DNA from 3 places in the Halobacillus sp. Marseille-Q1614 genome. Region 3 is predicted to be linked to each of the others. Evidence: riboswitches for the same ligand, from Rfam matches in the RefSeq annotation. Region 3 holds a riboswitch; each other region holds the start of a gene.
What was found. Region 3 has a riboswitch for thiamine pyrophosphate ahead of HUS26_RS08750 (thiamine phosphate synthase). Riboswitches for the same ligand answer to the same signal wherever they lie in the genome.

Region 1 (3,275 bases), 120 kb from region 3:
GCCATTTAGTTATAATACAGTAACCGCAGCACTTCCTTGTTGTAATACAGTGTTAAAAATGGTAAAAATGGAGTGATTTTTGTGGATATTCGTCACCTGGAATATTTTTCAGAAGTAGCGAAACACCTTAGCTTTACGAAAGCCGCTGCGACCTTGCATGTTTCACAGCCCTCCTTGAGTAAAGTTATAAAACAGCTAGAAGATGAATTAGGTGTCCCGTTATTCTATCGTTCCAAGCAGCTTGTATTAACAGATGCCGGCAAAGCTGTATTAGTGAATGCTAAAAGTGTATTAGATGCCTTTCATAACTTAAATTCGGAGCTGAAAGATGTCATTGATCTAAAAAAAGGAGAAATTAAAATTGGCATTCCACCTATTATTGGCGCCGCTTTTTTCTCTTCGGTAATCTCCCGCTATAAAGAAGAGCATCCAGAAGTTAAGCTTCTTTTGAATGAAGTAGGATCAAAAATGATTAAACAGGGGGTAGAAGACGGTTCATTAGACATCGGCTTAATCTGCAACCTGCCTCCTAAAAAGGAAGAAATGTTTGAAATAATCGAAGTGATCAATGATCCATTGAAACTGCTCATCCATAAAGACAATGAACTTGCTTTAAATGAACAAATTGATTTAATAGAGTTAGAAAACGAGCCTTTTATTTTATACCGTGAGGATTTTACCCTTCACGATAAAATCATTGAAGAATGCGCCCATAAAGGGTTTTATCCAAATGTCGTCTGCCACAGCTCACAGCGGGATTTCATCATTGAAATGGTAGCAGCTAAGCTTGGGGCTGCGCTGCTGCCTAGTAAAATAGCGAATGAAATTACCGACAAAAATTTGGCCGTTATTCCACTTATCCATTCAAAAGTGAGACTTGAGCTTGGGATGGTGTGGAAAAAGAATAAGTATCTTCCGTTTGCTGTGAGGGAGTTTATAGAAATGTCGAAAGAAATTCTAGTAAAAGAAGAAATCCCTTTAAAATAAGGGGAGTATTAAAGTCATTAACAGGGTGGGAATGCGGGACTCCTGCGGAAAATGGACTGGCAATACCCCGCAGTGAGGGGACTTGACGGTTCGTCCGCGAAAAAGCGTGTGAAATGACCGTGATCGTTAATAGAAGAAACCCCTAAGACTATGGCACGGGCTCATAGCTTTAGGGGTTAATTTATGCGTTTTGTGTGAGCAAGGAAGGCCTTTTATAAAATAAGAGTCCTATTACAATCGAGCTTAATATAAAGGCCGGCAGCATATAACCTCCGTTATAGACTAACGAATAGAGCCATACGGGCTGCTCAGGCGGCGCGAACTCTCCATAAAATACGATTCCTGCAATGAAATGGCCGAAAAAGCGGAACAGACTGCCGACAAAAGCACCGGTCACCATCCATGTTACCATCCGCTTCATATTTCTCGCTTTCGCTGCTTCCCACACCGGTTTTGCAAAAAGACCGGCTAGTCCGATTACACCAAAAGCAACGATATAGTCAAGAAACGCTTGCACGGCTGTTAATATATAGGCACCTGTTAATATCTGATAGAATCCAAGCAGCAGACCTGTCAGGACACCTCCCTTTAATCCCCAGCGAAAGGCCATGATAAAGACAGGAACCATCGCAAAAGAAACGGAACCTCCCTGGGCCCATAATTTAAAAGATAAAAACGGCAGAATGTCTAATAAAATGGCCAAAGCGGAAAATATTGCGATTTCTACTAAAAATAATACACCTTTATTTCTCATAAATCTATTTCCTCCCCTTTTTTGCACACAAAAAAAGCAATGCCAAAGGGAAGCTTCCTGATGGAGGAATCCCGTGCATCGCCATCAAAAAAGCCACCATCCCTACGCCAGTACTAACTGACAGGTTCGAAGGGTCTGAACATAACGTTCACTCTCAGCTCAAAAAAGGCTCCCCTTGTAGGCTTAGTATTCGTTTGCTTTTCTTGCTTATATTTCTATTATATATGAATCTACAAAACGTGACAAATCACATGTTAAGGAACTATCGTAACAGGTATCGTGGTAGACTGCAGGACGTTCTGGCTCACACTTCCAAGCAGAGCGCCTTTTACCCTGCCAACTCCACGGGTTCCCATAACGATCGCCTGAATACCTTCGTTTCTTGACTCTTCCAGAATTGCCTGATCCGGAAGGCCAATCCTTTTTCTTAAAGTATAGGTAACCCCGGAACCTTCCAGCAGCTCCTCCGCTTTTTCAAACGAACGTCTCGCTGCTTCATCCTGAAACGCCCGGATTTGGTGGTCCGCCGTAAATTTTCGGACGTTCCTCGTATTATAGTTAAACTGGACATTAAGAATTACAAGCTCAACATCCGTATTTTTTGCCATCTGAATGGCATGCTGTAAAGCTCGCAGGGACCCTGATGAACCGTCAAATGGTACTAACAATTTGGCTTTCATAATTAACCCCTCCCTTACTTCTATTATACTGGAAAAAATAAGCGGGAAGGGGTACTTTTTTACTGCGTGTTCGAGTACAGGACGAAAAACTCCAGACTCCGCTCGATAATTAAATCCTGATCTCCATCGAGCGTCGCCACGTGGTAGCTGTTTTCCAGATGGACGAGCTCTTTATGCTCTGACAATACAGTATCAAAAATCATCTCCGAATTATCCGGCGGTACCACGTGGTCTTCTTCGGAAACGAAAATGAGGATCGGACAATGGATCTCCGCCAGCTGATCATGTACTTTTCCCATAAGCTGTATGAGCTGTCCAATGGCGGCGACGGGTGTTTTTGAATAAGCAAGCTCTCTTACACCTGGCTTTTTAATGTCCGAGCCGATAGCTGCAATAAAGCGTTCGTCTGCATTTTCCGCTACATTTTCTAACGAGGGTATATCTATCGCGGGATTAATGAGAATGACACCTGCAATCTCTGTATGTGAGGCTGCGGCATAAAGGGCAAGCGTTCCTCCCATAGATAACCCGGCAACGAAGATCTTCTTACACCTTGCCGCGAGCCATTCATAAGCTTCATCTATCGAATTCATCCAGTCCAGATGCGTACTTTTCTCTAAATCCTCCGGGTCGGTGCCATGTCCTTTTAACCGCGGACAAGCTATAGTGTAACCTTCCTGCGCATAAGCATCAGCTAGAGGTTTCATACTTTGAGTCGTTCCGGTAAAGCCATGGGATACGAGGATGCCTACTTCATTGCCCTCCCGATAAATCGATTGAGCTTCATCTAAAACGGGATATTCCTTCATTTCTCCTCGCTCCCTTTCTTATGAGTACCGAGCAAATTGCTGAGC
Region 2 (3,275 bases), 1.8 Mb from region 3:
TGCGCCCTTTATTTTGTAAAAGAAAACGCGATTGAAATGACAGAAATACGTCTCAAGGACAACTTTTTATTAGATCTTGCTAAGAAAGACATCGAAATGGATAAACCACTCCAATCGAAAGCCCAGCTGCTTGGATACGATTTGAGTAAGCCTTATATTTGTCTTGCTGGCGAGATTCGTTTTACAAAAATAGCGGACGATCTTATACGAGGTTCCGATCAATCGGTTATGTCTTCCTCTATGCACAGCCGCAATTACTATATTCAGAAAGAAGTAGCCCATGCCGGAGACGTGTTAAAAAGGAGAACAATGGCTACCTTTGAAGATGGGGAAGTTATTGTTTTCTTGGAAGCCGACAGCAACAGCTCCTATGTCGAAACAGCGAACCAGTTCCTTGATTTAGTGGAGCGGCGCTTGAATGAATTATTGGCGGGTCTTAGTATTTCCTGGGGAATATCGATGCATAAAGACGGAATTTATACTTTTCATAAAAGCTATAACGAAGCTGTCACCGCCTTTAATATCGGCCGCCAGCAGCACGAAATAGGGGAGCGGACGTTTTTTAGCGATACGAGGATGAATAGGCTGCTTATGGCCTTAAGCCATGAGAAAGAAATTGAGGAGATCGTAAAAAGCACGCTTCAGAAGCTGATTGAATATGATCAGAAGCGGCAGACGGACTTGATTCATACTTTTATTGTCTACAACAAATACAACAGCAATGTCAGCCAGACAGCACGCGCTTTAAACCTGCATAGGCAGTCCCTGCTGCACAGACTGCGGAATATAGAACAATTAACAGGGCTTTCTTTATTAAACGCTGACGATATGTTTTTATTAGAGCTGAGTGTCAGGCTGTGGATGCTGAAGAAAGTGGAGAACTAGAGATTCCTCGTGGTAAATACCACGCTGCGGCGTCTCGGTCGCCCGTTTTTTAAGCAGGAGTCTCGTAGTATTTTGCCGCCTTGGTAACTAAAGAGATCGCCCTTCCTTGCTGGAGGACGATCTTTTTCACGTCATGTCAGGCATTATAATCAGGGCATTATTCCCCAAAATTCTGGTCGGGAACAATGACTTTTTCTGCACCGCTTTCAGTAACGGTGGATCGCATTTTTATGATCCATTGATCTTGTTCCTGATCATACGTCATACTTTCAACAGACAGGGTGTTGCTTCGGTCTACCTCAGCAAGCGCGCTGGCAAGGACCTGAGACTCATCTAAGTCAGCCCCTTCCGGCTTTTTTGCTTTAACGACCTTTACTTCCCCGGCCTGGGCCTGCATAGGGTAGGATTCGGCCACAGGACCATCTACAGTCACTTCTACAGACTTGCCAAGCCACATGTCTTCTTCTACTCCTGTAATCCAAATAGGGCTGCCTCCATCGGGCTCAATGTTATCTACCACTAAGATGCTATTTTCATTTTGATCCATTACATATCCAGAGAACTGTTTTGATTCACTTCCTGTCTGGTCGTCTGAAGGTTCTTCTGCTCCTTCTTGACTCCCGCAGCCTACTGTAACTAAGAGCAATATCAGCATCCATTTCTTCATCACATGGCGCTCCTTTATTATTTAAAAATATTTCTTACAGAAAATGTTACACCTTAATCCATGACAAATCAAAGAACCTCTGATAAGATAATCACATCCAAGTGAATATTAGTTTTTGAACTACTAGGGGGGCCCAACTGGGCTGAGAGGAAAGAACAAGCTTTCCGACTCTTATGCACCTGATCTGGTTAATACCAGCGGAGGGAAGTAGTTGACGTAACTGTCTATTACTTATACATAAGCCAGGTCCTCCAGAGGATCTGGCTTTTTTATATGCCAAAACCCCTCTGGAGCTCTGACGCCGCAGGCCTTTCCTATAAAGAAGGGAGGATATCAATGAGCCGAACACGTTTATTGACAACGATGGCTGTATTCGTTGCTTTAGGTACTCTCAGCGCGCAGGTGATATGGTTTCCAGCCGGAATCGCGAAAGCTTATCCTGTACAGCATGCGATCAATGTCATGGCTGCGATCACACTTGGCCCCATACATGCTGTTACGATCGCTTTTACGATTGGTTTGCTGAGAAATCTGCTTGGACTTGGAACGCTGCTCGCTTTTCCTGGAGGCATGGCCGGTGCACTGCTTGCCGGCTTCTTTTACAAATGGATCAGGCGAAAAGGTGCGGCTCCCGTCGGTGAAGTGATTGGTTCTGGGTTGATCGGCGCTTTATTTGCCGTGCCTTTTGCACAGGTTTTAATGGGAAGTGCAGCCGGGGCTTTCGCCTTTGTTCCATCATTTCTAATCAGCAGTGTGAGCGGGTCACTGTTTGGGTGGTTTGTCGCATCACGTGTACTGAAATCAAGATTAATTCCACAGCTTTTACATTAAAAGGAGGAGAATTGTATGAGTTTTACAGAAGTCCTAAGAAGGGAAAACAATGATATATTTGAAGCGATCTTTCATCATCCTTTTGTCGAAGGTATTGGAAAGGGAGACGTACCTCATGATTCAATCGCCCATTACATTAAAGCGGATTATGAATACTTGAATGCTTTTATGCGAATCTATGGAATGGGAATTTCTAAATCGTCCAACCGAAAAGATATTGAATACTTTAATCAGCAAATTTCATTTACTTTAAACAGTGAAACCCATCCTCATCAGAATTTTTGTAATGTAATCGGTGTGGGATATGATGAATTGCACGGTTATCCGCTGCCGCCGACGGCTGACCATTACGTTAAGCATATGGAGCACCACGCAAGGCAGGGAAGCTTAGGGGAACTGATAGCAGCTGTTCTCCCATGCCCGTGGACCTACCTGGAGATCGGACAATATTTAATGGAAAAATACCAGCCCGCTCCGGACGCTGCGTTCTATCCATGGATTAAATTTTATGCAGATCTGGAATTTGAAACGTTGTCCAAAAACATGTGCCAGCGATTAGACGAACTGGCAGATAAAGCTTCAGAAGCTGAACAGGAGCGTATGAAGGAAGCGTTCCGTAAAAGCTGCCAGCTGGAGTGGAAATTCTGGCAAATGGCTCATATTTGTGAAGAATGGCCGAAAGGGGAAGGGGTGAATATCAGATGACTCAAGTATCGACAGCCTTAACGATTGCAGGCACCGATCCCAGCGGAGGAGCCGGGATACAGGCAGATCTAAAAACTTTTCAAGAACTTAAGAGCTATGGAATGAGTGTAGTTACATCGGTTGTGTCTCAGAACACAACGGGTGTAAAAGACGTGCATCATCTGCCCGCTGATTTTATAAAAAGCCA
Region 3 (3,275 bases):
AGAGCTTTTTCCTCCAGCTGGTTTTCTATATTGCTGCTGGTAGACTCTGTGATTAAGAGATCCGTAATTAATAAGGAGACTAACACTACAAGGCAGACAAAAATCATAATGATTGTACTAAGCTTAAAACGTGGTTTCGGCATTGAGCCGGGAGCCTCCCCTCACTGGTGTATTATTCTCATTGTAGTCAAAATCAGGCAAGATTCCTAGAGCTGCTTTGTAACGTGGAATTTATTAATTTTATCATATATTCCTTGACGGGAATATTCCTTATAGGGTATATTTAGAGTATGGAAAAGAAATTGAGTGCACTTGCCGAACCCAATCGTTTAAACATCATTGAGCTCCTGCGTGAAGGTCCGCTGACTGTAGGGGAAATAGCTGAAAAGCTTCGGCTCCGTCAGCCTCAAGTTTCTAAACATCTGCGTGTACTGCTTGAAGCCGGTCTTGTGGAAGTAGAACCTCTGGCCAATCGACGTTTTTACAAACTTTCCGCTGAGTCCTTAAAGGAGGTGCACGACTGGACAGAGTCGTTTCGAAGTGTTTGGGAAGGAAGATTTGACCGCTTGGATGATTATTTACTTGAGATGGAAAGAAAAGATGAGGAAAAAGAAGATTAATAAAATCGCTTTAGAAAATGATGAGGAGGAACTTGGATGTCCCAAGAGAAAAGCAAGATGATCTTTAGAGTCGAAGGCCGCGAAATAGTAGTGGAAAGAACTTTTAAAGCGCCGCGTAATCTTGTTTTTAAAGCATATTCCGACCCGGAACACTTGGCCAATTGGTGGGGGCCAGAAGGTTGGAATACAGAGATTCGGACATTTGATTTTGAACCTGGCGGAGTATGGCATTACTGTATGACGTGTGTAGATAAGAGTCAGGGAGACTTTTATGGACAGGAGTCCTGGGGCAAAGCAGTTTTTAAAGAAATCCAAGATAATGAGAAGATCGTCTACCTCGATTTCTTCTCAGACGAAGAAGGTAACACTTCTGAAACTATGCCGGAAATGAAAATCACAGTAACCTTTATAGAAATGAACGGTCATACCAAAGTCGAAGTACGCTCTGAATTTGCAACAGAGGAAGAACTTGAAGCTGTTAAAAATATGGGAGCTGTTGAAGGGTTTGGGTCATCGTTCGATCGTTTAGATGAATATTTACAAAAAGTACAGCAGGGATGAATGAAAAAGGAGCCTTGTAGGTGAGGCTGCTGGGTGGAAAAGATCTGCTGGTGAGTATCTTAAGAAATACGGTGAAACTGACCAAGAACAGCCGAAAAACTAGATCAAAAGAACTAATAAGTAAATTTAGAAAGTTTTGAATAGACGAAAAGTAGATTATCGTGTAAAGTGTTAACTACAATTTATTACAACTAATTAAATATCGAATCACTAGGGGTGCCATATGTATAATGGCTGAGATTAAGGTGAAGCCTTGAGACTCTTTGAACCTGAACTGGCTTAAAAACCAGCGGAGGAAAGTGACGGTCCTAAACGTGTAATCCCATACGTATATACATGAGGATTCTATAGATCAAAGCCACTTTCTTTCGTGAAAGTGGCTTTTTTATGTGTAAGGAAGTGGATGGATGAAATTAATTGCTGTAACGACCGGCCAACAAAGTGAAAAGGAATTGATCAAAGCCATTCAGGATGTGGCTCTCTTTGTAGACTTAGTTATTTTGCGGGAGAAGCAGAAGACTCCAGAAGAATACCGATTATTTTTTCAAAGCTTAAAAGGAGTCGGAGTCGATGTTGAAAAGCTTGCTGTACATAATGCGGCTGAGCTGGCTTGCGCCTCAGGGATTCCAAACCTTCACCTCCCGGAAAAAGGCCCCTCTGTTCAAGTGATAAAGCAGAAATGCCCGTACCTTAAAACAGGGGTGTCCGTTCATTCATTGGAATCCGCCAGGCAGGCTGAAGAGCAAGGGGCTGATTATGTGATATTTGGCCATATCTACCAAACGAAGAGTAAAGAGGGAGTAAGTCCTCGAGGTCTGCATCAATTAGAAAAAATCGCTTCTTCTCTCGATATCCCTGTTTTCGGTATAGGGGGCATCACTCCAGAAAGTATCAGAGATTTATATGAATCAGGAGCACAAGGAGCGGCCGTTATGTCAGGCATTTTTAGTAAAAGAGATCCTCTTCGTGCAGCAAAGGCTTATAAAAAGGAGGCAGCACGGTATGTATGATGTTGTCATTGTGGGAGGCGGAATTATTGGTCAGTCGATTTCTTATTACTTAAATAAAAACGGGGTTCGGGCGGTAGTCATTGAATCAGGAAGAAGCGGAGGAAAAGCAACGAGGGCTGCGGCCGGTATGCTTGGGGTCCATACAGAAAATGAAGCCCCACACTTATTCCATCAATTTTGTGCCGAAAGCAGAGACTTATATCCTTCTTTAAGTGGAGAATTACGTGAACTCACGGCGATCGATATCGGCCTGTCGTCTTTTGGGATGTACGAAGCAGCTGTGAACGAAGCTCACCGGGAGAAATTACAGGCTAAGAAACATTCGTTTTCTAATCTAGAATGGCTCGAAGCAGATAAGGCCGGTGAAAAAATCCCCTTACTCTACAATCGAACGATGGGCGTATTGTACATGAAAGAAGACGGTCATGTAGAACCAGCCAGAGTATGTGAAGCATTTAAAAGAGGGGCTCTATTACATGGGGGAGAGCTGCTCGAAGATACACAAGTGGTGGAGATTGAAAAGGAAGGTGGAAGTTTTAAGGTTCAGACGGAGAGACAGTTAATCTATGGCGAAAAAGTTATTTTAGCTTCTGGAGCAGAAAGTGGAAGATGGTTTGAGAAAACCGGTCAGAAGAATCCGATGATTCCTACAAAAGGTGAATGCTTTTCGATCCGATCAAGCAGAAGCCATTTAAAGGAAACGTTATTTTTTGAGGATTTCTATCTGGTTCCAAAACCAGACGGGAGAATGATTATCGGTGCCACCTCGAAACCGAAAGACTCAAGTGCCACAGTTACTGGCGGAGGGTTATCCAGTCTGATGAATAAAGTGTTTGCCATACTGCCAGAATTGAAGGAAGCACCATTGGTGGATTACTGGTCAGGAGTGAGACCCGGAACTGTCGATGGCCGGCCGATCATTGGAGAACATCCACATTTACACGGCTTCTTTTTTGCAACGGGTCATTACCGAAACGGGATCCTCCTGGCTCCGGCGACAGGCCAGTTGATTACAGCGCTCATCCTAGATGGGGGCAGCCGTCCTTACCAAGGGATGTTATCTCCAAAGCGCTTTATAAAGGAG

Region 1: it holds a riboswitch for thiamine pyrophosphate, as region 3 does, so the genes downstream of both, thiT (energy-coupled thiamine transporter ThiT) here and HUS26_RS08750 (thiamine phosphate synthase) in region 3, are expected to answer to the same signal.
Region 2: it holds a riboswitch for thiamine pyrophosphate, as region 3 does, so the genes downstream of both, thiW (energy coupling factor transporter S component ThiW) here and HUS26_RS08750 (thiamine phosphate synthase) in region 3, are expected to answer to the same signal.

Annotation. Positions count from the first base shown of each region.
Region 1 is NZ_CADDWH010000001.1:1,624,287-1,627,561, forward strand. It holds gene HUS26_RS08165 (LysR family transcriptional regulator) at 82-987, shown strand; gene thiT (energy-coupled thiamine transporter ThiT) at 1,169-1,741, opposite strand; TPP riboswitch at 1,823-1,927, opposite strand; gene HUS26_RS08175 (universal stress protein) at 1,996-2,421, opposite strand; gene HUS26_RS08180 (carboxylesterase) at 2,481-3,230, opposite strand; gene HUS26_RS08185 (SDR family oxidoreductase) at 3,227-3,275, opposite strand, start outside.
Region 2 is NZ_CADDWH010000001.1:3,500,162-3,503,436, forward strand. It holds gene HUS26_RS17540 (PucR family transcriptional regulator) at 1-885, shown strand, start outside; gene HUS26_RS17545 (DUF3221 domain-containing protein) at 1,043-1,552, opposite strand; TPP riboswitch at 1,668-1,775, shown strand; gene thiW (energy coupling factor transporter S component ThiW) at 1,889-2,383, shown strand; gene tenA (thiaminase II) at 2,399-3,088, shown strand; gene thiD (bifunctional hydroxymethylpyrimidine kinase/phosphomethylpyrimidine kinase) at 3,085-3,275, shown strand, end outside.
Region 3 is NZ_CADDWH010000001.1:1,739,407-1,742,681, reverse strand. It holds gene dcuS (DcuS/MalK family sensor histidine kinase) at 1-143, opposite strand, end outside; gene HUS26_RS08760 (helix-turn-helix transcriptional regulator) at 291-620, shown strand; gene HUS26_RS08755 (SRPBCC domain-containing protein) at 657-1,181, shown strand; TPP riboswitch at 1,384-1,496, shown strand; gene HUS26_RS08750 (thiamine phosphate synthase) at 1,589-2,191, shown strand; gene thiO (glycine oxidase ThiO) at 2,184-3,275, shown strand, end outside.